3 regions of the Priestia sp. TSO9 genome follow, and region 3 is predicted to be linked to each of the others. Evidence: predicted binding sites of a transcription regulator. Region 3 holds the regulator's gene; each other region holds the start of a gene.
What was found. The regulator LexA, encoded in region 3, represses DNA repair genes until DNA is damaged. The targets are predictions, from matches to a motif close to CGAACATATGTTCG.
Positions count from the first base shown of each region.

Region 1 (10,421 bases), on a different contig from region 3:
GGATGAATCTGTGTAGTTGCACTATTGTCTAAATAAAGCATCAGTATCACCTATCCTTCCATTTTTAATAAGTTTTGGAGAAGCTTTTCGTAGTTTCTAGCATGTTTGTATTCGTTATCCAGCAAAACAATGCCACGCTCTAAATGTGCATTAAAAAGATCGGGGAAGTATTCTTCATCCGTAACGTTTCTTTGAGCATGTTGTCTAATTAAGGCTTTGTAAATATAATCATTTTCTCCGGTCATGGCATTTCGGTTAATATCCACGCCAGATTTATTTTCTACTAAATTTGGCATCGATGGATCTCTTAAAGAAAGAGCAAGGGCGATTCGGGACAGAATATTCCATGTTAACCCTGTTGTAGCCTGAAGAGATACTAATCTATCTCCTGTTTCTTTTGAAGTTTTTAATCGGAAATTCATAGGTTCACCCCCGTTTGTCTAAAAGGGAAATATTGATTTAAAATCTGCGTTTCTTTTCTTTCTACGTTAAATTCAAGCATATATTCTTTAGTTACACTATCTTCTAAAATCTTGTAGTTATTTTCATCAATTTCAGTATCAGTTGAAAGAATAATAGCTTGTCTTCCACAGTTAGGAATGAATTCTTTTAATACTGCGGCTTTATGGGTTTTATCTAATCTTCCTAGTAAAGTATCAAAGATAAAAGGTACTTTTCTACCCGAGCATTTAAATATAGCCCAAATAATTGAAATAAGTAAAATTTCTTTTTCGCCAGCCGATAGTGTGGACTTTTCAACATAATCCTTTTGAGAATCTAGTAAGGACACATCGTATGTCTTGTGATCAATAACAATAGAAGAGATATAGTTATGTTTTCGCAAGATTCTCTTCAGCATAGTAGTTGCTTCGATTTGAACTTGCTGTAACTTTTTCTTTAACTGAATTTCTCGGAAACGTCGACTTAATGTAATAATTTTTTGTGATTCAATAAATGAACTTTTTGTTTTTTCACTGTCTTTTAACGTACCTTGGATCTTATCGATGGTAGACGTTATGACTTCTAGTTCTGATTTCCAGTCTTCTAATTGCGATTCACGAGAGTTTAGCTCATCTTCTAATTTTAAAATAGCTTGTTGAGTAGTCTCCATGCGCTGAATCATATCACTAAATTCATTGGTTGTATCATTAATTTTTAATCTTTCTCTTAGCTTTTGGAGTTCAGTTAACTTTTCTTTATTGTCTTTAATAATGTCGAGACATTCTTGGTGAGCAGTACCTGAAATAGTTAGAAACATATTTTCAATTAAGCTACTTTCAGAAAAGGAAGCTCCATGAACTGAGCTGATCTCTTTTTCAGGCTTTACTAATTTTAAAAGGTGAGCTTTTAAAGTTTCACCTGCATTATCTTCAAAAGAACCATTAAGAGAATGAAGAACATCGCTAATTTTATCATCTGTTAATTTTGTATCTAACTGTTTAAATAATTGTAATGATTCCTCATTCTGAATTTGTTGTCTAGCATCTGTGAGAAGTCCTTTTGTCAGATAAAAAGGAAGGAGATTAGCAACAAAACCTTTAATCTTTTCTAAGTTTTGCTTCCTAATGTTTTCAAGGCTGTTCATTTGCTTAACAATCTGATCTCTCTCAGATTTTACAAGGCCACCATACTTCTCAAAAGCATCTTTAAGCTGCTGATATTCATCATTAAGCGCATCCTTTTTTAGGTTGAGCTCCTTTAAATCAGAAATGGCCGAAACAATTTTCTTTCTAAGTTCTTTTTCACGAAGATTTGAATCATAGAGAGTTTGCTCAGACTCTTCCATTTTTCTAACATCTACAGATTGATTAGAATAGCTTTCCAAATCGTTTTCAAGTATTTCGAATAAATCCAGGTTAAATACTACTTTAGATAAGTTTTGAAGGTATTCAGATAATAAATCTTCGTTCACAATTCTAGCTATTTCCTCACCATCAAATAAACATAAATCTAATAGCTGAGGAGGCATGATCTCTTTTAGTTTTGACTGAAAAATTTCTTTTTCATACTCTGATAAATACTTTCCGTTTGCTGATAAATCGAGTGTTTCTTTTAAATTATTATTGGAGAATTTCCAGTGTCGACGTAATACATAATCGGTCTTTTCGAAATTATCTATTAAAGAGAAATCCAATTTAATTCTAAAATTATTTTCATTATTTTTTTTCGCATTATGGTTAAGAATGCTTTGAACTCTTTTAAAGTATTCAGCATTTTCCGTTTTAAAGCCATAACCATAAGAACCAAACAAACCCAGCTTTATTGCATTCAAGAGGGTAGTTTTACCTGCACCGTTTTCTCCACCGATTAAAATAACATTCTTTCCATTCTCCGGTCGAAGGTTAAATGAATTGGTCTCTTTATAGGCGCCGATGTTAGTTAGTTGAATTTCATTTATAATCATGTTTAAACCTCATTTTCTCCTATTACAGATGTAAATAATCTTGTTTTAATGCTTTACCTATTTCATCCATTAAACCTCTTCTAACTTTATAGCCAGAAAAGTCTTTTTCAATAGAGATCAATTGTTTAATTACTTTAATATCAACTTTAAATTGATCACATAGTAGTTCTAGGTCGGATATTTGTTCCTTATCAAATAGTGGACGGTCATCAATTTCCCAGTCTAAAGAATAACCCATAATTTCTTCAAAGATTTTTGGAACTTGATCTTCCCAATCTCCATGTTTGAACCAAATTTTCCGAATTGCTTTTAACTCTTCAATACTTATAAGTTCATAATGAGGGTCATCAGGGTGCTTTAAGTTTTTTTGAACTTCTAAAAGTTTTCTAAGAATCTCTTGTCGTGCTTCTAATGTAAAAGGCCCTAAACCAAGTTGAGCATGCTTTGTCACCATTTCACCATCTAATGTTTCTTCTTGATACGTGACTAGTATTTTGTAATCTTGAGGTGCACTTAAATCAATGTTGTTAGTAAAAAGATAATTTTTTAATTCTTCTTTTGGTACAACAGTATATTGGTCTAATGGAATGTGTTGTTTAGGTCTACCGGATTTCTTTGGAATTAGTACATGTGGTACATCATCAATATCTACAATCTTTACATCTTTAAAGTAGGTATGACCATTCATTCTATACTTCATTCTTCTAGTTCGATCATCTCTGATAGCAGATAGCCAATTTCTAAAGTCAAGTAAGGGTTTCATCCAGTCATGACCACTTTGAATAAAGCCGCTCAAAGCTTTATCTTCGTTAACGACTGTACATACCCAGCAACCAAATCTACTGTTTCCACAAGAGCCAGCACTTTCTTTAATAGATTTATCAATTACAAGAGGGCATTCGCCACTATTGGAATCTTGATACAATCTGTGAAGCTCATGGTTGTCATCTCCCCATGGAGATGGATGGTTAAGTAAATAATTCCATACATCATCAAGGGTAAAGCTCCTAATAGGAGCGTACACATATGCGTTTGATAACGTAGAGTGTCTCATGAAAGTCTTTCCTTCGACGGTATGAGAACGAATTACATTACCACGTGTAGCACTTTCATCTTCACGTACACCTAATACCATGATTACTTCTCCAAAAGAAGATACTTTGTCCATAATAAACTGATTAGCAGGATCAATTTTTAATCGATCTGTACACCATCTGAATTTTTGATTTGGTGAAGGGTAGCCTTTACCAATAATATTGACCCAGAATGACTGTTCAAAAACTGGTTTTACTTTGTGTGTTTCAACTGGTAAATCTCTACTTAAAGCTTCATCTTGAATTCTTCTAAGAGTTTGATTAATCGAATTTATAATTAAAGGTGTTTCCACTAATGTATCGGAAGAAATTACATATACTTTTTTGTGCAATTCCTCTTTAGGCATTTCACTTAGAGCCTCAAATACTAACTGAACTACAACTGTGGAATCTTTACCACCACTATATCCTACTACCCAAGGGCGGTCATCTTCCTTATAAGCTTTTTTTATGCTTTCTTTTGCTTCGTCAATAAAAGGCACTTGTTTTGATAAAAGATTACTAATGATGCCATTACTCATAATTAAACTACTCCTTGAAAAAATTTATTTTCTAATGATTGTTCAGCATCACTTAGCGGTAAACTAATCAATTGCTTAATTTTATTAGAAGTTAATTGAATGGTAGAGGAAGTCTTTTGAATACGACCATTTTGATTAAATGCACGTCCCAACCAATCGTTTGTATTACTTCTATTCCAATCTATATTTGATAGCTTTTTAACGTAACTCTCCCAGTCTTTGGGGTGATGCTTTCGTAGATATTGTCCGACTAAACCAACTGCTTCAACAAATACGCCATGTCCCACAATAAAGTTTGCTCTTAATTCACGAGGAGTCAGTTGTTTTTCAAAAACCATGTTCCATTCTACAATAGAATCACACAAAACTAACCAAAATTGCTTCAAAAACTCTTCTTCCTCATGAGTTATTTCATCACCTTTAGATTTTCCAACTAGCTTTAGGTTTGTATTAAAAATGTGATTTAAAGCCAGTATCTTGGGTGAATTCTTGGACAGTGATACTCTTTCTTTATCTGTATATCTATTTAATAAAGGCGTAGTGGTTACAACATCTTTAGTAATAAGAGACAAACGATCTCGATAATCATAAAGAATACCGATAGAAGAAGTAGTATTTACAGCATGCCTATTTAAATCAGAAAAAATTTGTTGGGATTTTTTTAACCCTTCATCGTGGAAAAAAACTACAGATATAGTTTCGTTGCCAAGTTCGGGAGATATTTTTAATGCTTCTTCAATAGCTGCTCTTCGATGCTGCCCGTCATTAATCAAAAACCTTGCATCCAATGAAATTTGCAACTGTCCTAAGTCTTTGGATGAAGGGTCCTCATTATATGGCTGAAACTTAATTTCACCATCTATAGACGCTGTGATGGAGGAAAATACATAATCTTTTTGATTTTCCACTATGTAATTTGTCATTTCTGGAATTCTAGATTTGTTTAAAATCCTTTGAGATCTGTATTCAGGTGGAATTTCTTCTTCATCAAAAAGAAAAATCTTTGGAATAATTCGTAAAGGGCACATAGCTACAAAATATTCTTTTCCTGCTTGGACACCTCTAATAGAAGGGAAATTATAAGTGAATGTCGAGTCCATAATCAAACCTCCTTATTACGTACGTAAAATATAATTTGATTATAAATTAATTAATTCAAAGATACAATGAAAAAAACCGAATGGAGGTTCGATTTTCTGTATTTCTAATTTTCTAATTAGATTGTTTTTTGTGTAAATAAACATATTGGTCCAGCATAAAGAAAATAGATATAATATATGTTAAAATTAAAATGAAATGGAAAATGATTATAGTAACCGGAGATGATTGACAAATGAGTTCCCAAGAGGTCTTTTTTTTAAGCTTCTTAGAAGATATAAATCCTGTAGCAGCTCAAAATGCCAAGAAGATGCAAGAATTAATATATGAAGATCCAAGTAGTTCAATTGTAAAAGCTAGATTATTCGCTGAAGCAATTCTTAGTGAAGTATTTAAGCAGGAGAAAATACAAGAACCTTACGTCAATTCTTTGTATGAAAAGATTTTGTACTTAACGAGAGAAGGGTATATTGAAAGAGATATTCAGAGATCATTCGATACAATTCGCTTGTCAGGCAATAAAGCTGCTCATGATGGCCAATTTAATGACATTACAGAAGCTTTTAAACTACATAGAGAAATGTACAAAATTGGAGTTTGGTTTTATGAGGTGTATTCATTAGAACAATTAAAAGTGCCTTTATACGAGAATCCTAAACCTCCTCAACAAGAAAACATTGAAGATATTGTAAAGAAACAAATTATGAGCCTTTTTGGTCCTGAAGGATTAAAGATGGCGCAAAAAGAAGAATTATCAGGAGTAGAAGAACCCCTCTTAGTAAATGACCCTGTGTCTTCTCAAGAAGAAGATAACTCTACCTCTTCAATTTTAAATAAAGATTTAGAGCCAGGACAGAGCTACTTAGTAAGAGAGCTAAAGAGATTAAAAGATTCGTCGCAAGAAGCAATCGAGAATGCAAATAATTTTAGTATCTTTAAGGACTATATGCACGTAGATCGCAATATTCAATTGGATTTAGAAAATATATTAGAACGTAATGAAAGTAGAGAAACAGGCAATTTAATTTTGTTATGTGGTAGTGTAGGGGACGGAAAGTCTCACTTACTAGCATATCTTAAAGAAAAGAAGCCAGATTTAATAAAAGATTATACAATTTTTAATGATGCTACTGAAAGCTTTTCGCCTAATAAAGATGCAATGGAGACTTTGGAAGAAGCATTGAATAGCTTTTCAGATCAAAAAATTGAACACTCGACGCAAAAAGTAATACTAGCAATTAATATGGGAGTGTTACACAACTTTATTAATACAAAACACAAAGAATATTCCTATGAGACATTAAGGGAGTTTGTGGATAATAGTGAGTTGTTTTCTCAAAATGTAACTACTTACTTCAGCAATGAGAATTTCGATTTACTAAGCTTTGGTGATTACCATTCGTATGAATTAACTGAAAAAGGGCCCAATTCGACTTTTTATTCTTCTTTAATAAGAAAAATTTGCGATTCTTCAGATGAAAATCCGTTTTATTTAGCACTAGAAGAAGATAAAAAAAATGGGCTTCATAACATGGTTCACAAAAACTATGAGTTTTTACAAAATAAATTTGTTCAAGAACAAATTGTACAATTAGTTATTCAGACAATCGTTAGAAAAAAACTAGTTATCTCAGCTCGAGCTTTCCTGAATTTTATCGCTGATATCTTAATTCCAGATAACATTCAAAACATAGAACTGATGTCTGAATTTGACGTTTTAGAATTCTCTTTACCGAACCTTCTATTTAATCGAAAAGAGCGTTCTATAATTCTTCAATCTCTAAGTCAATTAGACCCTATTCACCGTCGCTCTGTGTTTATTGATCAGTTAGTAGTAGAGCTTAATACCTTAAATGATTGGGATACTCTAATTGAAAATTATGTTTATGCTGAAACATCGAAAGGCTGGTTTAAACCTTTTATATCTAAAGATAATTTAACGGACTATTCTTTTAATTTGTTTTTTGAAACGTTTATTAGAGTTACGTTTTTAACAAATGAAAAATTTTCCGCTAATATTGCTGATCAAAGCTATTCAAAATTCCTTAGAAGCCTTTATTATTTTAACGTGGGAGATATGAGAAAAATAAAAGGGTTTTATGGGGAGATTGAAACAGCTATTTTTAAATGGAAAGGTAGTCCAATGAAAGGCTATATATATTTAGATAAACCTTCTGAAAAGTACCGTCTAGCACAAAAGCTAGAATTGAATCCTTCTATTAGTCATTTAAAGCCGAATAAAGGAGAGGTAATCGAATCTTTTAAGTCCTTTATTACACTTGCTTATAACGATAATGATGAAAAAAATAATATCTTCCTAGATATTGATTTTCCATTGTATCAGTTGTTAACGAAAGTCCAAGATGGATACTGTCCAAACAAAAAGAATGAAGAAGATGCAATAAAGTTTGTTGAATTTATTGAAAAGCTTATGGCGTTTGGAATGAAGAAAAAGGAAATGCTTGTTCATTTCCCTCAGGATAATAAATTTTATACAATCAAGCGTGATACTTTTGGTTCATTTGTATTTGAAAGGGAGTAAGTAAAATGGTTCAAACCTTGGAAAGAGAGTATTTAAATCATCTCTTCGAAACCAAAAAAAAGCATGATACTGGTAACGTGCTAGATGTGTTACCTTTTTTGTCTAAAAGAACAAAAGAAATTAGAGGACAATTCAATAAAGTTCTTGGAGAATATATACGAAATATTTGTGAGATAAAGCTAAGCAATAAGGCCTTTAAAGATAAGGAATTTGTGACGTCTGCAGAAAGTAATGAGTTAAGTGAACATATTGCAAGTAATGTAGATTATAACAATGAAGATGATTCCCATGATTTTGTGCGATTTTTAGATCAATATCTATTTAATCAGGAAGATATTAAACCTATTCATCCGTTTTTATTTAATTATATAGAAATCGAAAAGAAATTGAAAAATGAATTTGGAAAATATGGTCAGTTTATGAGCGAAACTTTTGTTAAAGATAATCCTGAAATTAAGGCTATTTTCAATAATAAAGAGTCAGAAGATATATTAACGGAGTTAATTCTTGATAAGTTGAATGGAGTAGAAGAATCTTCAAAGAATCCCCAAAATCAGGCGAAAAATAAAACAGTTAAACAATATCAGCCTCTTTTAGGTGAGTTTACACGTATTTACCAAGAGGATATCTTGTATCTAAGTAAATATAAGGATTATTTTTTAACTTCATTTCCTTTATTAACACATTATTATGTGTTTATGTATGCGTGTCAATTAATTGTGAAATTCGAGCAATTTACCACTGCTGATATGGAAATGGTGCAACCTCTTTATTTCGCGTTAGAATGGGAATCTATGAGTAGAAGAAGAAAAGCTACTGGTGAGTTAGAGGGTTTTAAATATGTAAAAGAAAAATCTATTAATCTATTTCCTCATATTCATACTATTTCTCAACTTAGTCATAATTCACTGAATAATGTGGAAGAGCATGATGACATACTTGAGTTCATGCCATATCGTAAACTTTACGATCTAATAGAGAGTAAAGGTGAGGAGTATGAAGCTGCTTTTTTAAGCGAAGTTAATCAATGGATCAAGGACTATCTAGAATTAAGAAAGCTTCCGTCTCATGAGAATAAAGCTGCTCAAAGCCTTCCAGAAGCTTTTCAATTACTGTTTAATTGCGTAAAAGAAGGTATAAGCACAGATGTTGCTAAGAAGTTCGGTGAAAACATAGGTGATTTAGGTGCTAACCAGTTTTTAAAGACCCGAGGAAGTTATGGACAGGTATTTAATATTAAGCATGATTTTCTACTTTTGTTAACAGCTGTTTCGGTAAAAGATAAAAGAATTCCTTTAAATGATTTGTTTAAAGAACTAGAAAAAAGAGGAGTAGCATTTGACCGTTACTCTAAAAAAGAGATTATAAGCTTATTTGATGACCTTAACATTTTGGATAAAAAAAGTGATAGTGGAGATGCACAATATGTCAAACCAATTTTATAATTATATTTCTACGCTCTTAGTAGAATATTTTAAAAAAGCAGGAATTAAAAAAGGAGATCGGTTTTACTTACAACTAGATAGTGGAACGGATGTTTTTCATTTAGTTGAAGCGCTGAAAATACTAGAAGGAACTAAACCTTTTAGATATAAACATGAGTTGGGAGAGGAATATGAAACATTTTCTATTCCTTTCCATGAAATTAACTTAGTAGTAGCATGTACTTCAAAAGACGTTAAGCCTGATTTTCTTGTTACATTAAGGAACTTAGTTGGAGAGCAAAAAGGAGTTTGGGAAAACTCCGCTTTGATTAGCATTGTTTCTGAGCAATTAGATTCCATTCAAGGTGGAAGTAGTGATTTACAAAAAGAAGGAATGCCTTTACATCCAGCTTCGTTATTTAATAATTTGAGAAATGAGATTGAAAATAGAAGTTTGGAAAAAGTTGATCAAATTATTTTATTAGACAATCTAAATAATTTAGTGAAAGAACAATCTTTTCAACAAATCACTTTTTTCGAGTTTGAGGATATTTTTGCTACTTTACAAAAAGGTTCTATCGATGACACGGATTACCATAAATTTGGACTTTTTAAAGATGCTGACCTAGATAAATTTAATGGTAAAGAACAAAGAGATCGTCTAAGAGAGAATAGAGATCTTTTTGATTATGTAAGAAAAGTGCATGATTTCGGTCTTAATAAAGAAGAATTAGAAAAACAATTTTCACCAGAAGGTGCCAACGAGCTAATTAAAGAAGAGTGGCGAGAATTACCGTTCTCTAGAGTCTATAAATTTAACGAAGATTATAGAAAACTTAATAAGAAGAAAAAAGTAGATTTAATAGGCTTAAAGGTTAACCATACGATTAAACCTTGGGATAAGCCGTATAAAGAATCCACTTCAGGTAAAAGAAAAAGACATATTATAATTTTTAATCCTGAAGGTAAAGAGGAAATTGAATTACAAGCTTCTTTTAGTTTAGAGGGTAACGTAAAAAGTTTAAGCTCTGAATTCCTTAAAGTGCCTAATGCTTTTTCTAAGAACCTCACAGTTGAAGTTAAGCAAACTAATATTTTTGCTAAAATAAAGCTTGAAAAGGATGCCACAACCTTCACGAGATTTTCTTACAAACATGACAACAAAGCAGCGTTAGGTGCAGAGTTTTTTATTGCTGTTTTACCAGTTGAGCCTATCTATTTGGATAGTTATAAGTCCAAATATTTAATTGATCCAAATGGTGGTTATATAGAGCTACAATTCGAAGAAGATGAATTGAGCTTTGGAGATAAAATAGATATACAGAAAGTAGAAGTAAC
Region 1 covers NZ_JAJEKD010000013.1:1,122,805-1,133,225, reverse strand. Annotated here, with positions in the region: gene LJC66_RS13970 (cysteine desulfurase family protein) at 1-41, opposite strand, end outside; gene dndE (DNA sulfur modification protein DndE) at 51-422, opposite strand; gene dndD (DNA sulfur modification protein DndD) at 419-2,404, opposite strand; gene dndC (DNA phosphorothioation system sulfurtransferase DndC) at 2,427-4,019, opposite strand; gene dndB (DNA sulfur modification protein DndB) at 4,022-5,119, opposite strand; gene dptF (DNA phosphorothioation-dependent restriction protein DptF) at 5,353-7,659, shown strand; gene dptG (DNA phosphorothioation-dependent restriction protein DptG) at 7,665-9,104, shown strand; gene dptH (DNA phosphorothioation-dependent restriction protein DptH) at 9,085-10,421, shown strand, end outside.
Region 1: dndB (DNA sulfur modification protein DndB) is a predicted target of LexA. The motif match lies at 5,197-5,210, and genes of this name have one in related genera.

Region 2 (10,421 bases), on a different contig from region 3:
TCCAATACGACCATGTTAAACAAGTCTTGAGCAACTACGAATTTTTTTCAAGCGATGGACAAAGAACCACTATTTTTGTTGGGGATAATAGTAAGAAAAAAAGCACATCTCCAATTACCAATCTTACAAACTTAGATCCTCCTGACCACCGGAAAGCGCGATCTTTACTTGCTGCAGCTTTTACTCCTCGCAGTTTAAAGAACTGGGAACCGCGAATTAAACAAATTGCAGCAGACCTTGTAGAAGCGATACAAAAGAATTCAACTATTAATATTGTTGACGATTTATCTTCTCCTTTTCCTAGTTTAGTTATAGCAGATCTATTCGGCGTACCGGTAAAAGACCGATATCAGTTTAAAAAATGGGTAGATATTCTGTTTCAGCCTTATGACCAAGAAAGATTAGAAGAGATTGAACAAGAAAAGCAGCGTGCAGGAGCTGAATATTTTCAATACCTCTACCCGATTGTCATTGAAAAGCGCTCCAACCTTTCTGATGATATTATCTCAGACTTAATTCAAGCCGAAGTTGATGGTGAAACATTCACAGATGAAGAAATTGTACACGCTACCATGCTGCTTTTAGGTGCAGGAGTTGAAACCACAAGTCACGCCATTGCAAATATGTTTTATTCTTTTTTATATGACGAAGAGTCGTTATACAGCGAGCTGAGAAACAATAAAGAATTAGCTCCAAAAGCAGTAGAAGAAATGCTTCGATATCGGTTTCACATCTCCAGACGAGATCGGACGGTTAAACAAGATAACGATTTATTAGGCGTTAAGCTAAAAAAAGGAGATGTTGTTATTGCGTGGATGAGCGCATGTAATATGGATGAGAATATGTTTGAAAACCCTTTTTCTGTAGACATTCATCGCCAAACTAATAAAAAACACTTAACGTTTGGGAACGGACCTCATTTTTGTTTGGGCGCCCCTCTTGCTCGACTTGAAATGACAATCATATTAGAAGCCTTTTTAGAGGCCTTTTCTCATATCGAACCATTTGAAGATTTTGAATTAGAATCGCATTTAACTGCTTCAGCTACGGGGCAATCTTTAACGTATTTGCCGATGACGGTGTACAGATAAAGGTTATGTACATGATAAAGTAGAGAAACATGAAAGAAGTTTATCTTCTCTCATGTTTCTCTTTTCTTTTATTATCTCGTTTAATTATTTATGTACCAAGTTTAGGAGGCCGTTAATATGATTTAAAGCAGACAGTACCGAAATTCAAGTGACGATGAGCTGGTTAACGAAATATCAGCTATTGCCTTCTCTGCCTTAATACATCTTCTATAAAATGCTGATACAAATAATTAATAAGAGCAGTCGCAATCGAGATGGCAAAAAGTTGAAAACGCGTCATGTTGACCATTTTGTATACCTTTAGTTTTTCTGCCAGACTCGTCAAAGGATAAGCAAATAGATAATCAAATAGAACGTTAATCAGCAAATATTTTTTGAAATTTCCATAGGTCAGCTTGAATACCCAAAAATTAGCTACAAAAAATGGTCCAAAGATAAAAGATATATCGCTTGAAAGTTTAGGAAAAAGAGGTTTTCTCACTTTCCACCAAGTAAAGCTTTTAGATAACTCACTTATAAAAGCAATAACTAATGAACTAAATGTTAAAACAGGTAGGTATCTTTTAAAGACAAATTTATCAACTTTTACTATAGACAGCCAAGGCAATAAAAGTACTGCCAAAAGCGTTAACTTTCCTTTCATTATGTACCCAACTCCTGCCGTTACGAAAATGTAAGCTAGATCATATCCTCTTTAGTTTGTGTAATACGCTCTTTTTTATGTGCTTATTACACTGCGTTAGTTTTTTATTCGCCTTTTATTACAAGATTTTTTGCTTTCAGGAAATTATTGATTCTCATATTCTGCATGTGCATGGAGAAAATACGGAGGTGAATGTTTAAAAGGAGGAATTAAAAATGACTACAGTACGTGAAGTTATGACTAAAGATGTGAAAGCTTGTGCACCGCACGACCCAGTAACAGCAGCTGCAAAATTAATGCGTGATATTAATTGTGGTTCTGTGCCGGTGTGTCAAGAAAATCGAGTAATGGGAATGATCACAGACCGTGATATCGTATTAAACTGCGTGGCGGATGGAAAAGATTGCAGCACTGTGCATTGCCATGATTGTATGACTAAAGATGTAATTACGTGTTCTCCGGATACGGATATTCACGAGTGTGCACGTATGATGGCTGACCATCAAATCCGCCGCATTATTGTAGTGGAGAATAATAATAATATGGTTGGAATCTGCGCAATCGGCGATCTTGCGACAGTGAACGTATATGTTGATGAAGCTGGTGCAGCATTAAGCGAAATTTCTAACCAAGTTCATTAAAACTTTTCAGCATATAAATCCTTAATGCTTGTACAAAATAACCCTGTCTGCAAGGAGGTGCTAACATGCCAAATTTAAACGATAACAAATTTAAAAAGATTCAGTCTGAGAGTCAAAAGCAAGGAAAGTCTCAAGAAGAATATGCGGCTGAGCTTGACGCTAATCGTGCAAAAAGCCAAAAGAAAAAGTAAGAATAAAAAGGGATTACAATCGGCAGAGGCTCGTTTGTAATCCTTTTTATCATCCCGTTTTGTTACAGGCTGCGATCAGTTATAAATGTATAGTGAGTATATGCTTCATACTTTTCACCTGGCTTTAATACACAAGAAGGAAAATGCTTATGATGAATAGCGTCCGGTAAACCTTGTGTTTCTAGGCAAACACCAAGGTATTTCTCTGAATGAACTCCTCTAATTTTGAATTCTTCGTCTAGATGATTTCCCGTATAGAGAACGATTGAAGGCTGATCCGTTTTGACTTCTATTTTGCGGCCGCTTGCAGGATCAAATAATGACATCTGATTTTCAGCTTCTGCTTCTAAAAGAAATGGATGATCGTATCCTTTACCCACTAATATATTTTGCAGATGTGTGGATTCGACTCCTTCCTTGAGACTATGTCCTTCTCTAAAATCAAATGGGGTATCTGTGACGTTTAACACTTCTCCAGTAGGTAAAAGATCATCATTCAACTCTAAGAATTCGTTACTTTTCAGCTTCAAAACATGATCCAACACCGTTTCTTTTAGATTTCCGCTTAAATTGAAATACGTATGATTTGTTAAATTAATAAGAGTATCTTGATCTGTTATTCCTTCGTAAGAAATATGGAACTCATTTTTATTCGTTAATGTATACGTAACTTTCACTTCAAGGTTGCCGGGATAGCCTTCTTCTCCGTCTTTACTTACATATGTAAATTCAACGCCTACATAATCACTTGCATCAATTGTTTTGGCATTCCATATTTTGTGACTAAATCCTTCTGCTCCGCCATGCAGATGGTTGTTTCCTTCATTTTTCTCTAGACGGTAGGTTTCATTATTAAGCTCAAACGCTGCTCCGCCTATACGCCCTGCTACGCGTCCGACCACAGCTCCGAAATAAGGAGAATACTTTTGGTATTCTTCTATTGAATCAAATCCCAATACAACACTTTCAATCTTCCCTTCAGAATCCGGCATTTCAATATTTGATATTACACATCCATAGTCAAGGCAGGTGATTTTAAGCCCTTCATCATTTAATAAGGTATAAGCATGTACAGCTTGATTGTTTAGTTCGCCAAATTTCTCTGAGTTCACTTTCATTTTTAATCAGTCCAATCCTCTTTTTATTCATAAATTGCTCAACGAACCCTGCATGTTATAAACATCGGATATGTTGTTATAGTTCCCTCTGCAATCTTTCCTGAATCTTCATTATTCTCATTTTATTGTAATCGTGTACATTTCTTAATTCAAGCTTGAATGATAAAGGCTGGCTACCGTTTGTTATTGCTATTTCTTCAGTATTCCTAAGTATTCTTCCCAAGGTCCTACATCTTCTCTATATCGTTCTGCCATTACTCGAACAATTTGCGCAATATGGGTTAAATCGTGAGCAACCCAAGTCGAGAGCAGCTCTCTGACTTTTACTTCCCCAAACTCAGGGTGTTCTCCTCTCACTTCAAGGTGCTTTTCATGCTTAACTAGCAGCTTTAGTTGATGTAAATTCTGTATTCTTACCTTTTTGAATTCAAGAAGCTTCTCTTCAATAGAACTAGTAGATTCCTTGTTTAAATGGGCATAGCGGTCAAACGGAGGAAAAGCTCCCTTTCTTCCTTCTTCAAGAATAAATTCTAGCCTTGGTATCCAATTGTTTTTTTCTGCTTCTATTAAATGTTCTATGACTTCGGAGGTAGTCCACGTTCCTTCTCCTTCATTGGATTGCAGCCACCCTGCAGATAGACCAGACAAAAGTTTTTCAAGCGTTTGTGGCGTATGCTCAAGTATTTCAATCGCTTCTTTTAAATTAAAATTCATATCAATTCCCCTTTCTCAACGTAATGATGCTGAGCTGTCAGTTATGTAAATCCTTTAGAGATTATAGTCAATTTTACCATAATTCGCTTCTATTAAAGGAGCCAACTATTTTTCTAATTCCTTTTATGATGACTAAAACAAGATAGGAACACATGTTTGGTTTTTCTCTAGAAATATGATAAAATATATATAGGCTAAAACGCAGTGAGTATCAGTCTGAATAGGCACTGCTCATTCGTAAAATAGATTGCTAGCAACTTTTTCATCTTGAGCTTTCCGTGTGAATTGGAGTGAGACAACAGTGAGTAAAAATCAAAAACGATGGACAAAAGAAGAAGATAGATTTCTTATTCAACACTATGGCGCTATGACGCTTCAAGAGATGGGTAAGTATTTACATAGAAGCAAGGAATCGGTTAATAAACGACTTACTCGATTAAATCTTCGTGCTTCGGATACAGCTTTACGTAAAAAATGGACGCTTGAACAAGATGCTTTTTTGCAGGAGAACATTGATATCATGAATAACCGTGAAATGGCACATTCCTTAGGCAGGAGTCCTTCTTCTATTGCTACGCGCATAAAAGTTTTGGGACTAACACGAAAAACGGCGATGCGAAGATGGACGCTGCAAGAAGACGAATATTTGCTAAGGTATTACGGGGTAAAACCTCTTTCACACATATCAGCTAAATTACAGCGAAGTGTGCAAGCGCTAGAATCGAGGTTGAACCGTTTAGAAGTGTATGGAGCCAAAGCACACGTAGGACATATTACAGCGTGTGAACTAGCAGCCTGCCTTGAAGTAGATGTTCATACAATTTACAAGTGGATTCATAAAGAGAATCTATCGTACAAAATGATCATCGCCAAGACCAGAACATTTATGGGAATTGACATTCAATCTTTTTGGAAGTGGGCTGAACAAAATAAATCGTGCCTTAACTTTTTTAAAATACCTAAAAATACGCTTATTCCAGAACCAGCGTGGGTGAATGAACAAAGAAAACTAGACTATGTAAAGCGCCCTAAATACGAGCATAAAAAGTGGACAGCAGAAGAAGATGCCAGATTGTGGCGTATGTTTTATCAGGAAAAGCGCAATCAGCGAGAAATTGGACAGCTGCTCGGGCGTTCGAGAAATAGCGTGCAGCGACGCTTAGAGCGTTTACGTAAAAAGAAACTAGCTAGTTAAACGATAAAAAGCTTGGAATAAGCTATGCTTACTCCAAGCTTTTTTTATTGATATGACTTTTTGTTAAGCTTTAACTGCTTTTTCCCAATCTGCTGCAAATTTTTCCATTCCTTGGTCAGTTAACGGATGTTTTGCTAATTGCTCAATAACAGCGTATGGAATTGTGGCAATATGAGCTCCTGCAAGTGCTACACGCGTTACATGATCCGGATGTCTTACAGATGCCGCAATAATTTGAGAGTCGATGTTTTGAACGCGGAATAACTCAGCAATTTTAGATACCAGCTGTACTCCGTCTTCTGAAATATCATCAAGACGTCCTAAAAATGGAGAAACATACGTCGCTCCAGCACGAGCTGCTAAAAGCGCTTGGTTTACTGTAAAGATCAGGGTTACATTTGTTTTTACGCCTTTTTTAGCAAGGTAGCGCGTCGCTTCCAAACCAGCTAATGTCATAGGCAGCTTAATCGTAATGTTTTTATCTCCGTCGTTAATTTTAATCAGTTCTTCAGCTTGAGCAATCATGTCTTCAGCAGAAAGTGCGTCAGGCGTTACCTCAGCGGAAACGGATTCAACTTCCGGTACCATTTGAAGAATTTCTTCGATGCGGTCTTCAAATCTTACGCCTTCTTTTGCTACTAAAGATGGATTGGTTGTCACACCAGCTAGAACACCTACTTTGTATGCTTTTTTAATATCTTCAAGGTTTGCTGTATCAATAAAAAATTTCATCTCACTATTCCTCCTTATTATTATACATCAATCTGCATTTCAACTTGCGCGAACTATAGCCTAGCCAATTTGCTGCAGGGCATATAGATTTTCCATAGAAGCGTTTTCAATCTCTTTTGCAGTTAATACCTTTAATTTTTCTAAAAATTGTATAGCGTCTACTCGGTCTTCGATGTCTTCCTCTGTACGAATATTCTCCGTTTTAATCTGATGGATACATTCGTTGATGACTTCTTTGTACGCATTCGTTTGGATAAACCATTCTGCTAATAGCGTTTTTGTTGCTTCTCTTTCTTCTTCACTTTTAACTGCAAACAAACTCTCTGTTTCCGTTTCACTCAGCATAAGGCTGCTAAAATCGTGATTCATACAAAGCCAAAAATAACCTTTTTGGCTATCGTAATACTTTCCTTCTCTTAAAAGAAAATACTTGATTCCAAATTTAATTTTATGAGATTGGTTCTCTGAACTCGGCATATGAATTTCTTTTATTTCTACGCTTTCTGACACATCCAGATATGTTTCTAAACCGTACTTTGTATTCACTACTTTTGCATCCAATATGTCCATCCTCATTCTCCTTTTCTCAAATTCTATTTATTTTTATAAAAACAGAGGTCTGATTTTATGTAATAACGAATCTAGTTTTTGTGGATGTTTTTCTTAACCAACCGACATGTTTTACTGTTTACGCTTTCATTATATATCAGATTATTCGAAAAATCATCAAAAACAATCAAATTCATTCAAAAAAAGTCATAAAATCGTAAAAAAGTAGTCAAAAAAGGTCATTGTTCATTAAAAATAGATGAACTTTTATGTTGATTGCATGCTTCAATGTATCTTAAGGTAATTACCTTTTCTAAAAAAACGCCTTTTATTACATACCCTTTCTGGAAAAATATACTCATTCGTTTCACCATTTTTTCACTTTAACATGATATCCTGTAGTATACTTTTGTTTCACGCGCTAATTCCCATGATTTTTTGCTATTTAAGGTTATTCATTTTTATTAGTGGGAAAGTTACATAAATACAACACGTTATAGGGGGACTTTAACATGGATAAGAGAATTGAAACATTAAAAGAAAAACTGCCTGATAATCATAAGGAGGTTGCTGTTCTGACCTCTCATATTTTTGATGCGCTTGATAAATTAACAACTGAACATCGCAGATATGTTGATATTTCGGCAGCAGCCAAAATAAAGCCGAATCCGGATGAAGAGAAAGCTTTTTTTGATACCATTTATCAAGTGAAAACACTCATTATGTCAGAGCTTGAAAAAACCGTTGAAGATATCGAGCATAAAGGTGATAAAAACTGGCATAAGAACTATAAAGATGGAATCGAGTGAAGTGATAGGTAAATAAAACATTTAAAAGCCTGTGCTTTTTGGAGCACAGGCTTTTTCCCATGAGATTCTCTACACTCTACTGGCTTGATTTGGAGAGCTCTTGGAATTCAATCATTGAAGATTTAATACCGTTACTTTTTCACGAGTCATGGATTCAATACTTTTACGAATGCCTTGAGCACCCATACCGGATCCTTTTACGCCGATAAAAGGAAAATGATCAGGACCTCGTTCTGTGCGGCCGTTGATTTGAACGGAGCCGACTTCAATTTTATTTGCAATTGAGAAGGCTTTATTAATATCTTTTGTAAAAACGCTTGCTTGTAAGCCAAATTCTGATTCGTTTGCTATATCAACGGCTTCTTGATCCGAAGCGACGCGGATAATTGGTAACACAGGACCGAATGGTTCTTCCCATGCCACGCGCATAGTATCATTCACCTCATCTAAAAGCGTAGGATAGATAAGGTTTCCTTCACGCTTGTTTCCAGTCAAAACTGTTGCACCTTTTCCTAGAGCATCTGCAATTAAAATCTGAATAAAGTCCGCTGCTTTGCTATCAATTAATGGAACAATCGTACATCCATCTTCAGGAGAACCGACTGATAGTTTATGTACTTCTTCTTTTAAAATATTCACGAGCTCGTTTGCCACTTTTTCATGCACAAGTACACGTTTAATAGCTGTACAGCGCTGACCGGAATAAGAAAATGCTCCGCTTATAATATGTTTTGCTGCTTCTTGTAAATCTGCATCTTCACATACAATACCCGGGTCTTTTCCTCCAAGTTCTAGTACAAGAGGAATCATGCCTGCCTTTTTAGCTAATTGAGTACCCGTATTTGTTCCCCCGGTAAATGAAATCATGTTAATGCCTTTATGTTCAACTAAATAATCCCCAATAACAGATCCGCGGCCCGTCACGACGTTTACAAGACCTTGTGGAATACCTGCTTGATGAAGAGCTTCAATCATCTTAATACCGCTGATCGCTCCTTGCGTTGCGGGTTTGAAGATAACTGCATTTCCTGAAATAAGCGCAGGCGCCAGTTTAGCAGCTGCTAAATTTACCGGATAATTAAAAGGAGGAATTGCGAGGACCACCCCTAAAGGCACGCGTTCAACAATGGCAACTTTAGACTTAGAACCCCCAGGAAAACTATCTCCCTTCATGCTTTCTCCGTTCATATGAAGGGCTTCTTCAACTGTATAGCGAATGAAATCTGCTGTGCGCACTACTTCATTCCTTGCATCTTTTAAGCTTTTTCCAACTTCCTTCATAATAATTTCGGCAATTTCACTTTGCATTCTTACCAGCTCATCTGCCCAGTTGTATAAATACTTGGCACGTTCTTGCAGAGAAATTTCTGCCCACCCTTTCTGAGCTTTTTGCGCGGCATGTACTGCTTCATCGACCTCTTCTTTTATGATAGCCTGCACTTTTCCAATCACGTCATGACGGTATGGAGAAACAATGTCAATTGTCTGCCCTGATTTACTTTCTTTCCACTCACCGTTAAGATAAAAAGAATAAGTTGATACATTTAATACCGTTGTTGTCATAAAAAGTCCCCCTTAATAAAAGTGAAATTATTATCAAAATTTTCAGTCTTTTTCACGAATGAAAACTCTGTGAATATCTCAGCAAAAAGAATTCTAGATGCATCCATTTCTATACCTTTTTATATCGCTTGCAACTTCCTTAAACTCGTTGCCTTTAAAACAGCAGCTTTTCTCTTTTCGACTCAAAACCAAAGCACCATATAATTTAATGAATATTTTGTATTTTTAATATATATAAATTTCTTTCATTCGTACAATACAAAAAAGTTATCTCAACGATTAATAATGTTAATGATTTGTGTCCCCCATACGAAAAAAATTTATGGCTTCCTACTTTTTTAGGGGAAATGGGAGTTTTAAGCTCCCTAGATTATATTTATTTTGAGGGAGATATTGAGGAGATGCACTACTCTTTTTGTTCTATGTGTTGAGAAAATAAAATAAGGGTATATAATAAATATAGGAAAATGAAGATAAAAGTAGAATATATATTCTAAAGGGAGGGATTTATTGTGATTGTTACTTTAGGTTTTGCGGCATCAATTATTGCTTTGTTTATGCTTTTTACTAACCGGACGTCCAATATCCCGGAAGAAATAATCCATGAAACACCAAAGGTTAATAAAGATGAGCAGTATATGTATTATATATAAAGCGTCTTAACAGACGCTTTTTTGTTACGCTTTTTACAAAGTCTATAGCAGTTAGAAACGGCCCTCACCTATCATTTATCTTTATTTGTCAGTGCTTGATAGCCATAAATAGTTAAGCAGAAACTAATAAACGAAAAAAAGATATGTTTTGGCTTAAAGTTAACTAACTTAAATAAGTCCAATCTTATGTTAACATGCCTAAATATAATCGGATTATGCCTATGTCCAAAAAACCGGATAAGCTCTGTGGCTCTGTGAGTTATTTACAACCGGTGGAACAATTACAATTAAGACAGAGCATAGCTTCCAGCCAAACGTTTAAGAGCTAATTCTTTTTAAATGAAAATATCTGAATTCAAAATACGACAGACTTCGACACTATCTATTTGTTACTATATTTTTTAGGTTCTATTTTTAAATTGGAACCATTTTTACATAAATAATTCAACAATTTAAGCCTTTAAAATGACGTGGTAAGTGGAGGAAACTTAATGTGTTTCAAATGTAGAATACTGCTGATAA
Region 2 covers NZ_JAJEKD010000013.1:233,705-244,125, reverse strand. Annotated here, with positions in the region: gene LJC66_RS09505 (cytochrome P450) at 1-1,091, shown strand, start outside; gene LJC66_RS09500 (hypothetical protein) at 1,270-1,734, opposite strand; gene LJC66_RS09495 (CBS domain-containing protein) at 1,950-2,375, shown strand; gene LJC66_RS27710 (hypothetical protein) at 2,441-2,566, shown strand; gene LJC66_RS09490 (aldose epimerase family protein) at 2,629-3,684, opposite strand; gene LJC66_RS09485 (DinB family protein) at 3,874-4,398, opposite strand; gene LJC66_RS09480 (sigma-70 RNA polymerase sigma factor region 4 domain-containing protein) at 4,700-5,593, shown strand; gene fsa (fructose-6-phosphate aldolase) at 5,657-6,325, opposite strand; gene LJC66_RS09470 (hypothetical protein) at 6,386-6,895, opposite strand; gene LJC66_RS09465 (hypothetical protein) at 7,387-7,683, shown strand; gene LJC66_RS09460 (NADP-dependent glyceraldehyde-3-phosphate dehydrogenase) at 7,795-9,246, opposite strand; gene LJC66_RS09455 (hypothetical protein) at 9,759-9,899, shown strand; gene LJC66_RS09450 (aspartyl-phosphate phosphatase Spo0E family protein) at 10,391-10,421, shown strand, end outside.
Region 2: LJC66_RS09480 (sigma-70 RNA polymerase sigma factor region 4 domain-containing protein) is a predicted target of LexA. The motif match lies at 4,544-4,557, and genes of this name have one in related genera.

Region 3 (10,421 bases):
TGTATAGTGTACAAGAAGGAATAAGCAGCTTGTATTAATTGCTAAAGTAATAAGGTTTACGATGAAAAATTGAGCTAACATCCATTTATGTACAGTTGCTTGAAACACCCACGATTTGTTCCAATAGTAGCTGTTTATGACGCCAATGAAATAAGATAGCACGTTAGCCAATATATAATTCATATCAAAATGAATGAGTGCTAAGTAACTGATAATAGTGAGCAGGGTATTCATTATCCCTACAAATCCGAATTTCAGGAATTTTATCACGGTTGTATAATCCCTTCCATTTAATTTATCTCTTCACATTTTGTCTTGGGTTCATTTTTAGTAAATCGTACTATTAAATAGGATAGAATCACTGAAATACCAAATCCTTCGAGCAGCATAAAGCTTGGAAAAATAAAGAATCGATAGCGAGTTTGAATTTCAATAAGCAAGTGAATAAGAACGTATCCTATGATTAGTAATAAAAACAGTGTATACGGATATTTATCCTGCTTCCTCAGGAATAAACATATAAGGCCAATAATGGAAAGAATAGTAGTTGAAACATAAATGATTCTTTCATAACTTTGAGCAGCACTAATTAATTTCTCTTTATTAAAAGGTACATCTTCTTGAGGAGTTAATGAAATGCTCCAAAATGTAGATGCATCCGTTCCGCCCCACATATTTAGGAATTTAATGTGAAAGAGATCTAAAAGCTGCTCTTTATCTGCTACCCGTTCTTTAATTACCTCTTTTTCTGCTTCAGCTCGTTTTTCTCCAATTGGCATACCCATAAAACGACTAGCATCCTCTGAAGAATAAGAACCGCTTGTTTCGTAATTAAAGCCAATGACGAACTTCCATAAAGGATCTCTGTTACTTAAAGGATATTTAGAAATACCGCTAGCTACAAAAGAATAGTTGATCAGCGCATTTGCAATAAAAAAAGTAGCCAGTATGCCTACGAGGTTTTTTCCTATTTTCTTTCGACGAGCTTTTAACTCAGCAGCATTCTTCGTTTTAATGTAAGGTTGAAGAATTTGCAAGATGAAATAAATGAAAACAGCGACGATAATAATGGGTCCTAGAGGGCGCATTAAATTTCCTAACGACAATAGAAGGCCAATATAAAGCCAGCTAAACTTGTTATGAGCAAATCTTTTTATAATAAGGTAAAAAGCTGCATAAAATAAAAAAGTAGCTAAATGCTGGTTAGTTAACACTGAGCTATAAAGAATGTTCGGAATGTAGAACGCATATAGAAAAGCTGCCATTCTCCCAGCAAGTTCATTAAATACTTTTGCGCCAATTAAATAAATAAAAATAACGGTGCCAGTGGAATAAAAAATATTTAACAATTTTAATATAAAAATATTATCTCCAAAACAGCGAATAATAACAGATTCATAGAATGAAAAGCCTAGCTGATATACCCATGTAGTAAAATAAACGCTTTGGTTAAAGTCATAATTTCCTTTTGCGATATTACGCGCGGCATCTAACATGACAAGAAAGTCAGATTTTACAGGCGTTTGAACAGAAAGCATCCATGCTAGTCGAATACCTAAGGTCAAAACGATCAGTGAAATAAAAAAAACAGTTTTGTTCATGTATCTACTTGCAATAGCTATTAGAAAAATGACAAGGAAAGTGATAAATATTCCTTCAATAATAAATGAATTACTTAAAGCCAAGCCCTTTAATTCCAATGAATTTGTCATCGCACTGTAACTGCCCCATAGAGACCACGTGAGAATAATGACACATAAAAAGATCAGGCTTTTGGATAAAAATGAGTTAAGCATATTACCTCCTGCAAATTATTTCAAAGATAAGGTACAAAATTCCTACCCTATGATACCATATTTTATTATTTTGTATATATTTTTCTTATAGAGTATAATATTAGATTGTTCTGAAATTACAACAGCGGCATAACGTTTGATAAAAGGGTAAGCGGAGTAGGCAGTGATTTAGTAATAGATAAAAGAGGTTGAGAAAAAAGGATTTTAGTCGAAGTGAAAAACGAACCATTAATCACCATGTTTGATTAGTGGTTCGTTATGGTGAACGTAGTTTCATTTGTTTAGTTCCTTCCAGCAGTTGATTGGAGGGCAAGACGAAGACTCCTGCGGGAAAAGCGGAACAGGTGAGACCCCGCAGGAGCGTAAGCGACGAGGAGGCTCATCGGCCGCCCGCGGAAAGCGAAGTCTTGCACGGAAATCAACTGCGGTGTAACAAGCAATCCCTACTAGCTTATTTATTCCATTTGTTCTCCTATAGATTCGCTTGATTTAGTTATGTCTCAATCTCTTCTTTTTTATCATGTGTTTTCTGATGCGAACAGCTTTTATGTTTTAAACCGATCTTTTAATAAATTCCATAGGGAACTCACTCCGAGACTAATGCTGATCAGAATTCCTGATAGAGCTACTATTAAAGCGATATATTCAAAGATAGAAAACTGCTTCATGCTATCCCAATTGATGTTTCCCTTTAGTTTGCTAATAACTAAATTCATTCCGTAAATACCGGAAAGAACCGTATAAATCGTTAAAATTAATAATAAGTAATTGTGACGTTTGGCTGCGATTTTCTCTTGATTTTGGTACAAAGTGCCAAGGGTTTCTTTGACTTCTTGATAAAGAGAATTGATGTGAAAGATTTTTTTAAAAAGCTCAGAAAACTCTTGACCTTCTGTGCGCGAGCTAATTTCTAAAAATAAATATTTACCTGAAAATACGGTAATAGAGCGGATTAGTCGTTCAATGCCCTCTGAATTTTTATGAAACGTGAGCTGAGAATACTCATAAGATAGTTTTAGCAACACGATTTTATAGAAAAAATGTAAAAATAAATTATAGTAATGCTGGCCAAATAGATGATTCATCAAAAGCTGATCCGTTTTAGAGTCTGTCGATTTAGAAATACATGAAAACACATGGTCTGTTATGACGTAATAGGTTTCAGGAGCCCACCTTTCATACACGTGTTTAGTATTATACGTTTTAATATACTCATGATTGTGTGCAGAAATAAACGCTTTCCCGTCAGGCGTATAGCTATTTAGCTGCCCAGTACGAAATAAAGTTGTGGAATTAATTTCTTGCTCTTGATTTACCGTTACATAACTTAACACAAACATCCGTTCATCGATAAAATAAGGAAGGCTCCCAACGTGCTGTTCACGCGTGGCTTCTTTCTTGATGTGTTCGTTCAAAAATGGCGCAAGCTGTGAAAAAATATAATCTTGCACTTTGCTATAGCGATGATGTTCATAGGTAATGGTGGATCCGTGCTCTTCAGCAAGCTTCGGTTCTAATACACGAAAATGATTCATGAATTCTAAAATATCATCATAGGTGTAATGATTATGGCTCATCTCAGTGCGAATGGTCATGACGCCAATTTCAAAAGGACATAAAAAAACATCCACAGACAGCACGTTGCTAGACACGGTGGTGGAGGAAGTGTGTAACGTAATGGTATGGTCTATTTTTTTTGAAAATCGAAGCAGCCCTTCTTTTTCGCACGAGTCAGGGAATAGAATACATTCAATGTAAGGAAGAAAATATTGATCCAGGCTATCATGAGATACGTAATACTGTTCTCCGTAGTATTCTTTTTCTAAATGTTTGTTTTGAATGGAAAAAAAATCGAACAAATTTTCTTTCAGTGCATGAACAAGCTGCTCTTTATTTTTTCGATCAAAGGAAAAAGGAAAAAGAAACATGTTCATTGCTTTGGTAGGTACAATGGTTTGAAATGGTTCTGTTTTCCTTGGTGTATTGGTCATAAATTACATCCTTCTTATGGTCGGTTGTATTTCCTTGTAAGAGTCGCGGAAATGCAGATAGAAAGTAAAAGGTGAAACAAGCTTTACAAAAACCGTTCTACCTGCCTGCGGTGATTCAACGTATCATTTATAATATGCCAATTTTTTTAGAAAACAAACGTAAAAAAAACCAACTAACATCATGATTAGTTGGTTTTACATACAGTGTCTGATTAGTGAATCGTGCGATATACACCAGTTACTTTTCCTAAAATCGTTACGTGGCGAAGAATAATAGGCGCCATCGTTGAATTTTCAGGCTGTAAACGAACGAAATTTTCTTCTTTAAAGAAACGTTTTACCGTTGCTTCGTTGTCCTCGGTCATGGCGACCACAATATCTCCATTATTAGCCGTTTGCTGCTGACGTACGATTACCATATCGCCATCTAGAATACCTGCTTCAATCATACTTTCTCCCATAATCTCAAGCATAAATACATGATCATCTGGAGAAACGAATTTATCTGGAAGAGGGAAATATTCTTCCACATTTTCAACGGCTGTTATAGGAAGACCCGCTGTTACTTTACCGATAACAGGAACATTAATGACATTGCTTTTAGGGATGTTTACTTCATCTAGTTGAAGAACTTCGATTGCTCTTGGTTTTGTTGGATCTCTGCGAATTAACCCTTTGCTTTCTAAACGAGCTAAATGCCCGTGTACAGTGGAGCTAGAGGCTAATCCTACTGCTTCCCCAATCTCGCGAACAGAAGGCGGATAGCCTTTTAATTTTACTTCGTGCTTAATAAAATCTAGTATGTCTTGTTGACGTTTTGATAGCTTCATATTTTTCACCTCGATTTTAGCTATTCTTTAGGTGAATTATACCACGTGATGTGTCAATATACAAACATAAGTTCGAAGAATTCCATTGACAGAAACAAATGTTCTCAATAAAATAAGAACATATATTCTGATAGGGGGATCATAATATGCAACAATTCTTACATTCTATGAAACATTACGCTATTTTTTTTGCAGTTATCGCTGCACTTACATATGTATTGACGCTGGTTTTAGGAGCGGATAAAGTAGATTTAGACAAATATTCAACGGTTACTATTACAAAAGGAGATACGCTTTGGGACTTGTCCAACAAGTATCATAATCACCATCATTTGACCACCAATGAATTTGTCAAATGGGTTGAAGACGTTAATGATTTAAACTCAGATAATGCCCAGTCTTTATCTCCTGGAGATAAATTATATATTCCTGTTTTAAAAAAAGAGTTACATAATCAAGTGGCAATTGAACAGTAGTGTGTAACGGCCGTTCCTGAATATTGTTAGAAGCCGAAAAGGTCGTGATAAAAGTGGACGCCATTATTTATTGCCGTGTCAGTACGGATAAAAAAACCCAAGAAACATCTTTACAGCGCCAGCAAGAAGAATTAAAAAAGCTTGCTGATCTTCACCATCTAGAGGTGAAAAAAGTCGTGATGGAAAAAGCAAGCGGATATGATGTAGACAGAGAGGGTATTTTAGATGTTCTTCATACAATGAAAGAAGAGAAAATATCCGTGCTGCTCATTCAAGACGAAACACGATTAGGCAGAGGAAATGCCCGAATTGCGCTGCTTCATGCTTTTCATAAAGAAAATGCTACCATCTATACGATTAGTCATCAAGGTCAGCTTCAGCTTTCAGAATCTGATTCAATGGTGTTAGATATTATTAGCTTAGTGGAAGAGCATCAGCGGAAATTACATAATGCTAAAATTAAAAGAGGAATGAAAAGAGCCGTAGAAAACGGTTATCGTCCGCAGAAAAATTTAAAAAATCAAGGAGTTAACTCGGGAAGAGAAAAAAAAGAAGCGCCGATTGAAGAAATTGTCCGCCTTCGTCATAACGGCTTAACCTTTGCTGAAATTTCAGTTACGCTAAAAGGTTTTGGTTATAATATTTCAAAAGCGACGGTACATCGCCGCTATCAAGAGTACCAAGAGAGTGCTCAATCTCTTGATAAAACGAAAGAGATTTAGTAAGATGACTACATGTTGCCGGAGCGGTTCGGTAATTTTAATTATTGATTATAAGGAGATAGGTTTTATATGCTATCAAAAGATAAACTTGCTCGTATTAATGCTCTTTCAAAAAAGGCAAAGGCTGAAGGGCTGACAGAATCTGAAGCGAAAGAACAGCAAGAGCTACGTCAGGAATATTTAAAAGTTTTCCGACAATCTATGACAAATCACCTTCATACGATTAAAGTTGTGGACGAAGAAGGTAAAGATGTTACGCCTAAGAAGTTAAAAGAGAGTAAAAAGAAGCGTCTTCACTAAGACGTTCTAGTAAAACTAGAGGGAGTGTTCCCTCTAGTTTTTTGTATATTTTTAATAAGGGGCACAAAAACTGTAAAAGTGGAAATTTTTTTGGTTCAAGTATTGTACAAATAAGCAAATCATTAGTATGATAACATATGTACATAGTTTTGAAAGGAATGAAGAGTATGACACAACGTATTGAAGATCTTTCGATTGCAACAATTCGTACTTTATCAATCGATGCGATTGAAAAAGCAAATTCAGGTCACCCAGGTATGCCAATGGGAGCTGCTCCAATGGCATATACATTGTGGACAAAATTCATGAACATCAATCCAAAGAATCCAAACTGGTTCAACCGTGACCGCTTTGTATTATCAGCAGGACACGGATCGGCACTATTATACAGCTTGCTTCATTTAGCTGGATATGACTTATCAATTGAAGACCTTAAAAACTTCCGTCAATGGGGAAGTAAAACACCAGGTCATCCAGAGTTCGGTCATACAGCAGGTGTTGATGCAACAACTGGTCCACTAGGACAAGGTATTGCAATGGCTGTTGGTAAAGCAATGGCAGAACGTCATTTAGCTGAAACATACAACAAAGAAGGTTTAGAAATTGTAGACCACTTTACGTATGGTATTTGTGGTGACGGAGACTTAATGGAAGGTGTATCTGCTGAAGCAGCTTCATTAGCGGCACACTTAAAATTAGGACGTTTAGTTGTTTTATACGATTCAAATGATATTTCTTTAGACGGAGATTTAGATCGCTCGTTCTCTGAGAACGTAGAAGATCGTTTCAAAGCTTACGGATGGCAAGTAATCCGCGTTGAAGACGGCAATGACTTGACAGCGATTGCAAACGCAATTGAAGAAGCAAAAGGCGATTTAACACGCCCAACGCTAATTGAAGTAAAAACAACAATCGGATTTGGTTCTCCAAACCACGCGGGTACTTCTGGCGTGCACGGTTCTCCATTAGGTTCCGATGAAACAAAATTAACAAAAGAAGCTTATGCATGGACATTTGAAGAAGATTTCTATGTGCCAGAAGAAGTGTATGCTCACTTCAAAGCTACAATTGCTGAAGATGGCCAAAAGAAAGAAAACGAATGGAACGATGTATTTGCACAGTATAAAGAAAAATATCCTGAACTAGGTCGTCAATTTGAACTAGCAGTAGAAGGAAAGTTACCGGAAGGCTGGGAAGAAACGCTTCCAGCATACGAAACGGGTTCAAGCTTAGCTAGCCGTGCTTCTTCTGGAGAAGTATTAAACGCAGTAGCACAAGCTGTACCTCAATTCTTCGGCGGTTCAGCTGACTTGGCTGGCTCAAATAAAACAATGATTAAAGGTTCAGAAGACTTCACTGCAGCTGATTACAGCGGACGTAATATCTGGTTCGGTGTACGTGAATTTGCAATGGGAGCTGCATTAAACGGTATGGCTCTACACGGCGGTGTAAAAGTATTCGGAGGAACATTCTTTGTATTCTCTGATTATCTTCGCCCAGCAATTCGCTTAGCAGCTTTAATGAAGCTTCCTGTAACATATGTATTCACACATGACAGTATCGCAGTTGGAGAAGACGGCCCAACACATGAGCCAATTGAACAATTGCCATCACTTCGTGCAATGCCAGGTCTTTCAGTGGTTCGTCCTGCAGATGCAAATGAAACAGCTGCTGCATGGCGCTTAGCATTAGAGTCAACTGACCGCCCAACGGCGCTTGTATTGACTCGTCAAAACTTGCCAACGCTTGAAGGTACAAAAGAAAATGCATACGAAGGCGTGTCTAAAGGTGCATATGTTGTATCTAAAGCTGGTAAAGACCAAGCGGATGCATTAATACTTGCAACAGGCTCTGAAGTAAGCCTAGCAGTAGAAGCACAAAAAGCATTAGCTGCGGAAGGCATTGACGTATCTGTAGTAAGTATGCCTGCATGGGATCGTTTCGAAGAGCAATCTGCTGAGTACAAAGAAAGTGTTATCCCTAAATCAGTGAAAAAACGTTTAGGTATTGAAATGGCTTCTACACTTGGCTGGGAACGTTATGTTGGAGACGAAGGACAAGTTCTTGGTATTAATCACTTTGGTGCATCTGCTCCTGGTGAAACAATCATGAAAGAATTTGGTTTTACAGTTGAAAATGTAGTAGCAAAAGTGAAAAGCTTGCTTAATGCATAATTCTTTTTCATAAGAAAGAGCAGACTCCTGTGGTCTGCTCTTTTTTTTCGACAAAAAAACAAAGGAATTTTTTCATCGATAGACAAGCATTGCGTACACCATTCGGTATAATGGTACAAAAAAGAACGAGCCGAAAGGGAGGATGAATCGTGAGAACGTATGAAGTATATTTAATGGAGGAAGAAGTTGCATCATCCTATTTTCGAAGAGAAAAGCTCATTTATCAGCTGCTGATTGAATATAGAATGAAACGTCACTTGCAGGAAACGCACTTACAAAAACAAGTTCATTACATTACTCGCCAACTGCCCATTTCATTTATTCAACGAGAATTGCTTCAGGCGTTTTCTCATTATCCTCATTTTTTTACTCATCAAGAGACGTTTGTGCTGGAATATCCTCATAAAAAAAGTCGAGCATCTATAAAATTAACGAATCGCTGTATAACAATTGAAGGAGATGGCAATGTTGATGCTGAGACAGCTTTTTTTGAAGTATTACGCAAGCTAGATCCTTGTTTTTTAGCAGTGAATTATGGAACGGATGAATACGGCTGGCTGAGGCCTGTGAAAACAAGAAAATTTGTGTAATTATTTAAGGAAATTGGAACGGAAATATTGTATAATAGCGTATGGTCTAGTACACTGTAAGTTAGACAACACGAAGGAGGAAGTAATACCATGGGAATGTATATTCTAGTTGGTGTTCTAGCATTAATTGTTGGGATAGCGCTAGGATTTTTCATTGCTCGTAAGTATATGATGAGCTATCTGAAGAAAAATCCACCAATTAATGAACAAATGTTAAAAATGATGATGATGCAAATGGGCATGAAACCATCGCAGAAAAAAATTAACCAAATGATGAAAGCAATGAACGGCCAAATTAAATAATGGTTAATTGGACAGACACTCTCTATTCAGAAGGGTGTCTTTTGTTTTATGATAGAGATAAGAAAATGGTTGTGGGGCTAGGGGGATACAATGAAAATTTTTCGAGAGTTATGGTGGTTTTTCAAACAGGAAAAAAAGTCTTACATAACGGGGGTAGCGCTGCTCATGATCGTGGCAGCATTAGAACTTCTCCCGCCTAAAATTATTGGTTTAACGGTAGATGGCATTAAAGAAGGGACGCTGAATGGAAAGCGTTTAATGCAGATGGTTTGCATTTTGCTAGGAGCTGCTGTTGTGGCCTATTTCACGAGATACATATGGCGTATTATGATATTTGGTTCATCTGTTAAACTAGCCAAGCAGCTGAGAAATACCCTCTACACTCATTTTACCAAGATGAATCAGGCCTTTTATCAACGCCGGCGAATTGGGGATTTGATGGCCCATGCAACAAACGATATTCAAGCCATTCAACAAACTGCAGGTTCGGGCGTTTTGACACTCGTGGATTCCATTGTTACAGGAGGGCTTGTTCTATGCACAATGGCCCTCACAATCAGCTGGAAATTAACGCTTATTTGCCTTATTCCTATGCCGCTTATGGCCGTTTTAACAAGTTACTATGGTACATTGCTTCATGCGCGGTTTCATCACGCACAAGCAGCATTTTCTACTTTAAATGATAAGGTTCAAGAAAGCATTAGCGGAATTAAAGTCATTAAGACGTTTGGGGAAGAAGCAGCTGATGTCGAAGAATTTCGCATCAAGTCTGCAGATGTTGTCCAAAAGAACATGAAAGTAGCCCGAGTAGATGCATTGTTTGATCCGACCATTTCGATTATTGTAGCACTTTCTTTTTTACTTGCTCTTATTTTTGGCAGCAAGATGGTTATTAGTGAAGAGTTAACACTGGGGCAGCTTGTTACCTTTACAACTTATTTGGGTCTTCTTATTTGGCCGATGCTCGCGTTTGGCTGGCTATTTAACATTGTGGAACGTGGAAGAGCATCATATGACAGGGTATTTTCTTTATTAAAAGAAGAAAATTCGATTGAAGAAGCAGCGCATCCTAGTGTTGAAATGCCAACAGGAAATATTGAAGCTGTTATTCATAGGTTTTCGTATGGTAAAGAAGACGAATATACGTTAAACGACATTTACTTTACACTTTCTCGCGGTCAAACGTTAGGTATTGTCGGAAAGACGGGTGCTGGGAAGACCACGCTTTTGAAGCTGCTG
Region 3 covers NZ_JAJEKD010000015.1:1,065,280-1,075,700, reverse strand. Annotated here, with positions in the region: gene LJC66_RS20790 (GtrA family protein) at 1-270, opposite strand, end outside; gene LJC66_RS20785 (glycosyltransferase family 39 protein) at 291-1,796, opposite strand; gene LJC66_RS20780 (hypothetical protein) at 2,074-2,229, shown strand; gene LJC66_RS20775 (magnesium transporter CorA family protein) at 2,342-3,787, opposite strand; gene lexA (transcriptional repressor LexA) at 4,000-4,617, opposite strand; gene yneA (cell division suppressor protein YneA) at 4,764-5,093, shown strand; gene LJC66_RS20760 (YneB family resolvase-like protein) at 5,147-5,815, shown strand; gene LJC66_RS20755 (DUF896 domain-containing protein) at 5,885-6,115, shown strand; gene tkt (transketolase) at 6,283-8,289, shown strand; gene sirA (sporulation inhibitor of replication protein SirA) at 8,439-8,879, shown strand; gene LJC66_RS20740 (YneF family protein) at 8,970-9,182, shown strand; gene LJC66_RS20735 (ABC transporter transmembrane domain-containing protein) at 9,273-10,421, shown strand, end outside.